2 linked regions of the Dyadobacter chenhuakuii genome follow. The protein of the gene in region 2 binds, or shares a complex with, the protein of the main gene of each other region. Links are inferred from orthologs where the notes say so. Each region holds a gene or a part of one and is shown on either strand. Other genes may lie near its edges.

Region 1 (2,943 bases), 360 kb from region 2 along the record:
GTTCTCCGTTCTGATCGGTTTTTTCATGGGAGAGGCCATTCCTTCATTCTCTATGTTCGCAGGCATGTTGCTGATCGTAGGAGGAGGAGTTATGGTTTCGCTGGCAAAAAGAAAGCCCGCTATGGCAGCCGATCCGGAATAAAGTCAGCCATTAAGCACAATTATTCCACCGTGAAATTTGTTCATTCATTGAAATCAAATGAAGTTATGAAAAGATCAGCTGCATCATTTTTTCTATTTTTGGCCATCCTAACAGTGGCCTCGGGTTTCAGATCCGACAAAAACAGGCCCGCGGAAGGCATTCAATGGTTAACAATTGAAGAAGCCTACGCTAAAATTCAGCAAGAGCCCCGCAAGGTTTTGATCGATGTATATACTGATTGGTGCGGATGGTGCAAAGTGATGGACCGCGAGACATTCAAAAATAAAGCAGTTGTTGAGTACGTCAACCACAAATACTACGCCGTCAAGCTCGATGCAGAACAGAAAAAAGCCATCACATTAGGAGACAAAAAATTTGAATTTCTCTCCGAAGGCGGGCGCGGTGTACATCAACTCGCATTAGCTCTTACCAACAACCAACCCAGTTACCCAACCACCGTTTTCCTGGACGATAAATTCAACATGATCCAGCCTTTGCCCGGCTACATGAAACCCAAAGAATTCCACCAGGTAATCACATTCATAGGAGAAGATTACCACAAAAAAGAAGCCTTCGATACTTATAAATCGAAGACTTACAATGAGTTGTTTGCGGGTAAGTAATATCTTATTTATGCAGAACCAAAATCGCGGAGCGATGCTATATTGGTAGAAAATTCATTATAACCACCATTTAAAATCCCGGAGGGATGTAACGACATGTAAGTTGTTGCATCCCTCCGGGATTTTAAATGGGTGGCGGTCCGATTTTCTACCAATATGTCATCCCTCTGGGATTTTGCATGTCGACTCTGGAGGGACGCATTAATCTAAACCGTCTCTCCCTCCTGCATGCGCTCTGCGTTCTCTGCGATGCGTAGTCTTTCGATAAATTCTCCGATGTCACCTTCCATAACTGCGGGAAGATTGTAAACTGTGTAGCCAATGCGGTGATCGGTAATGCGGCTTTGCGGGTAATTGTAGGTGCGGATCTTATCGGAGCGGTCACCGCTTCCCACCATTGATTTTCTTTGCGAGCTGATGGCGTCGTTATGCTCTTTTAGTTTAATCTCGTACAGCCTCGAACGCAAAACACTCAATGCGCGGTCCTTATTTTTCAACTGTGAACGCTCATCCTGGCAGCTTACCACCAATCCGGATGGAATGTGTGTCAGACGAACCGCGGAATAAGTGGTGTTAACCGACTGTCCACCAGCACCTGACGATTGAAATGTATCTACGCGGACATCATTCATATTAATCTGAACATCCACTTCCTCTGCTTCTGGCAGCACAGCCACGGAGGCGGCCGATGTATGGATGCGACCCTGCGATTCAGTTTGCGGAACGCGCTGAACGCGGTGTACGCCCGATTCAAACTTCATTTTCCCGTAAACGTCCTCACCTTCAACTTTACAGATAATCTCTTTATATCCGCCGTTGGTGCCTTCGGTAAAATCCATGATAGAAGAACGCCAGCCCATTTTTTCAAAAAATCGCTGATACATTCTGAACATATCGCCCGCAAATATCGCAGCTTCATCGCCACCGGTTCCGCCGCGGACTTCGAGAATAATGTTGCGGCTATCATTAGGATCTTTTGGAATAAGCAGCTCCTTGATCGCCTGTTCGAGCTGCTCCAATTTCGGGGTCAGGTCGTCCAGTTCTTCTTTTGCCATTTCCCGAAGCTCTTCATCCTTTTCGGTCGAGATGAGTTCTTTGGTTCCGGCTATGTCTTTTTGCAATTTTAAATAAAGGGCATACTGCTCCACGATCTTTCCCAGATCCTTATATTCTTTGCTTATTTTGGAATAACGGGCAGAGTCCGAAACGATTTCCGGTTGTATAATTTGTTGCGAAACTTCTTCGAAACGTTCTTTTATGGCTTCTAATTTATCGATCATCTTTATTGAATATCTTTGGCACCACGCATTCGGGGCACAAAGATACGCATTTTAGATAAATGAAGGTTTTCTGAGATATCGGCGGGCTTGTGAATTAGATGCTTCGGAATACTGTTACCCATTTATAATGTGCATGGAAATGAAAAAAATATTGGTTGTTGCGGCGCTGATCATATTTATGACGGGCTGCGATACGGGAAACCGCGTTGAGAATACGAAGGAGCTGTCTAACGAAATAAATGCGTCAAAAATAAAACGTGTGACCAACACGCAGCTTATTTATTCGGCCGATGCCTGGGGTAAAAAAATCGCTAAGATCGCTGAAAAGGCGCTGGCCAACGAATTGGAAAGGCATCCGGAAAAAGCCGGAGAAATCTGCCAAAAATTAGCCGAAATCCCGGTTGTTGCCGCATTGCAGAAAGAATATGGTGTTAAAGTTGAGCTTCTGGATATGACCGATCTTAAAAATCCGGACCTCGCGCCAAAAGAGCGGGAATTGCTTGACGCATATCTTTACAGCGCCAAAAGCAAATCCGTCGCCAGCGACAATCTCCAGCAACTCAGCGACACACTACTGGTCTACAATGTGCCCGTCCCTGTAGAAAGCATCATCTGCAAATCATGCCTCCCAAAAGACGAAACACCATTCGCAGTATGGCGACTATTGTTCAACAAAAAAGACATCATCAGAAAGCTGGATGCGAAGCAGTTGAAGGATTGATTTATGTCCGGAATACTTTTTTAAAGAATTAAAGTAAAAATCGCTGCTCCTTTTCTCCATGCAAGCTCCTATTAATAAGACAATTCCGAAAGTTATTGAGAATGAGGTTTTAAAGGCTTTGTCTTTTTACCCTGAGTTGCGGGAGACGCGGATTGATTTTGTGTTCAAGCGCAACAT
Region 2 (2,961 bases):
CCTGGCTGGGCTTAAAGCGGTTTTCAAGATGTCATCCGTGGGGAGGTCACGGACATGATCCGGTCCCTTAACCAATCGCCACTTTCCGCAAAATGGAATCAATGATCGCCATTGTTCTCACGCCGTCTGCTTCTGCTTCGTAGTTGAGTAAAATCCGGTGGTTCATAATGTCCGGTGCAAGCTCCTTAATGTCTTCCGGCAACACATAATCGCGTCCTTCCAGGTATGCTAATGCTTTTGCCGCTCGGTTCAGGTAAATGGTTGCGCGTGGAGAAACGCCAAACTGAATGTAACGCGCCTCATCACGAAGCCCGTAATCCAGCGGGCGGCGGGTGGCAAAGACCAGCTCGATAATATACTTTTCAAGCGTTTCCGAAATGTTCACTTTGTTGACATTGTTCCGGATTGCGAAAATGTCCTCTTTGTTCAGGATCGGTTTGATCTGGTAGTCATAGTTAATGTCCGACATGCGGCGCATTACTTCCAGTTCTTTGTCCTTTTCAAGGTAATCGACGTAGACTTTCATCATAAAACGGTCGATCTGCGCTTCCGGAAGCGGGTAGGTTCCTTCCTGCTCCACCGGGTTCTGCGTTGCGAGCACCACAAATGGCCGGTCGAGCAGATAAGTTTCATCCCCGATCGTTACCTGTTTTTCCTGCATGGCTTCCAGCAAAGCCGACTGCACCTTGGCAGGGGAGCGGTTCACCTCATCGGCAAGAATAATATTTGAAAAAATAGGCCCCTTTTTTACCTCATAATCCCCAATCTTAGGCTTATAGATCATCGTCCCGATCAAATCGGCGGGCAGCAGGTCGGGCGTAAACTGGATCCTTTTGAAATCAAGGTGCAGCACCTTTGCCATCACATTGATCGTCAGTGTTTTGGCTAGTCCGGGTACACCTTCCAGCAGGATATGGCCGCCGGTGAAAAGACCTATCAGGAGCCTGTTGAGCAGTTTGTCCTGCCCCACAACCACCTTGCCCATCTCATTCAGCACATCCTTTATTTTCTCTATATACATTGATGATTGGTCTATATGTTGGCGGTTTCCTTTGGCCCCCGGCGGATGTTTACTTCCAGATCGCTCTTACGAAGCGGTCTTTTCCGTGGATGTCGCGCAGGATTTCTACGTTCTTATAATTTCTTTCCTCAAAAACCTGCTTGGTCCCGGCTCCGAAGTGCTCGTTGATTTCTACGTAACACTTTCCTTCGGGTTTTAAATGGTGTATGCCAAAATCTGCGATGGCTTTGTAAAACAGCAATGGGTCGCTGTCTTCCACAAATAATGCTTCGTGGGGTTCAAAACGAAGGACATTCGGGCGCATATGTTCCTGCTCTGAGTAAGTTACATATGGCGGGTTACTCACGAGGCAGTCAAACTGGATAATGTTGCCGGGGAGCGGGAACGTGACATTAAGCATATCCTGCTTGGCAAAAGTTACGTCGGCAATGAGCTGACGCGCATTTTCGCGGGCAACTTCCAGGGCTTCATCCGAAACATCCCAGGCGTGTACCGAAACGTGTGGCAGGAAACGTGCAAGCACAATGGCAATGCAGCCACTGCCGGTTCCAATGTCGAGAATAGAAATATTTTTGTCCGGTTCTGCGTAATCGCGGGTCACCATTCTCACCAGCTCTTCCGTTTCGGGGCGCGGGATCAGTACGGAGGATGAAACGCGGAATTCGAGTCCGCAAAACTCGGTGGATCCGATGATATGCTGAACGGGTTCATTGTCATTCAACCGCGCGATAATCGTATCCCAATCCGGCTGGGCCGTGTTTTCAGGAACCGGTCTGTCCACAAGTACATCAATATTGCGAAGCCGCATATAATGTTCGAGTAACATAAAAGCGATTGCCTGCGCTTCTTTTTCGGGATAAACTGTAATGCCTTTTAGTATATATTGATATAACTGACGTGCCGAAGTCATTTTCTGGTGTTTTTTATTCCAATGTCGGAAAGTTAGCAAATAATAGGAACTCACGAAAGTTGAGTTTAAAAGGAGGTTTGTATTTTTGCCGCATGGACGCAGATATTCAATGGATGAGACGGGCTTTGCAGCTTGCCGGCAACGGTCGGGGAAGTGTAAGTCCTAACCCGATGGTGGGGTGCGTGATCGTCCATGAAGGCGAAATCATAGGAGAGGGCTGGCACCGGCAGTATGGCGGTCCGCACGCGGAAGTTTGGGCTGTTAAGGATGCCGAATTAAAAGGAAATGCGCATTTGCTGCCCGCATCCACGGCATATGTTACATTGGAGCCTTGCTCACATATGGGCAAGACGCCTCCCTGCGCGGATCTGATCATTAGTAAGCGACTCAAAAAAGTGGTCATTTGCAACAATGATCCCAACCCACTGGTGTCAGGAAGAGGCATTTCGCGTATGCTGGACGCTGGGATTGAGGTTGAAATCGGCGTGCTGGCAGCGGAAGGTTTGGCGCTCAACAAGCGGTTTTTCACTTCTATGGAGCAGAAAAGGCCTTATGTAATCCTGAAATGGGCCGAAACGGCCGACGGATTTCTTGGACCGGAAACGGGCGGGCCACTGCGGATCAGCGGAACGCTTTCAAACATGCGCGTGCATCAATGGCGGACGGAGGAAGACGCAATTTTGGTTGGTTACAAAACCGCATTAATGGACAATCCCAGGCTGAATGTTCGCAATTGGGAAGGCCGTGATCCGGTGCGCGTTGTCCTGGACAGACATTTGCAACTTCCCCAGACATTGAATTTATTCAGCAAAATACAGCCGACTATTGTTGTTAATTATTTGCAGGAGAGCAGCTTGCCGGATTCGCCAGAGCGTTATTCGTCCAGTTTGAACATCAGTTATTTAAAAGTTAACCCGGGTGCAGACGAGATCGGACAAATGCTCACAAGCCTGTTAGCCCGTAAAATCCAGTCCATTTTTGTTGAAGGCGGTGCCGCAGTGATCAATGCGTTTTTGCAGGCCGGCTTATG

What was found. The genes of interacting proteins can lie anywhere in the genome.
Region 1: the proteins of prmC (region 2) and prfA are in contact, whole or in part, in a crystal structure (PDB 2B3T), measured with the Escherichia coli proteins. The link is inferred for Dyadobacter chenhuakuii from one-to-one orthologs.

Annotation. Positions count from the first base shown.
Region 1 is NZ_CP098805.1:4,107,732-4,110,674, reverse strand. The notes cover bases 9-2,943. They hold prfA (peptide chain release factor 1), read right to left. Parts: upstream 2,046-2,943; coding sequence 972-2,045; downstream 9-971. Other genes in these bases: NFI80_RS16930 (hypothetical protein), read left to right, coding at 2,825-2,943; NFI80_RS16935 (hypothetical protein), read left to right, coding at 2,185-2,766; NFI80_RS16945 (thioredoxin family protein), read left to right, coding at 208-765; NFI80_RS16950 (DMT family transporter), read left to right, coding at 9-142. In the rest of the region: more of NFI80_RS16950, read left to right, coding at 1-8. UniProt on the Escherichia coli protein: Peptide chain release factor 1 directs the termination of translation in response to the peptide chain termination codons UAG and UAA.
Region 2 is NZ_CP098805.1:3,745,773-3,748,733, reverse strand. The notes cover bases 2-2,954. They hold prmC (peptide chain release factor N(5)-glutamine methyltransferase), read right to left. Parts: upstream 1,932-2,954; coding sequence 1,071-1,931; downstream 2-1,070. Other genes in these bases: ribD (bifunctional diaminohydroxyphosphoribosylaminopyrimidine deaminase/5-amino-6-(5-phosphoribosylamino)uracil reductase RibD), read left to right, coding at 2,024-2,954; NFI80_RS15540 (AAA family ATPase), read right to left, coding at 68-1,021; yidD (membrane protein insertion efficiency factor YidD), read left to right, coding at 2-71. Outside these bases: more of yidD, read left to right, coding at 1-1; more of ribD, read left to right, coding at 2,955-2,961. UniProt on the Escherichia coli protein: Methylates the class 1 translation termination release factors RF1/PrfA and RF2/PrfB on the glutamine residue of the universally conserved GGQ motif, i.e. on 'Gln-235' in RF1 and on 'Gln-252' in RF2.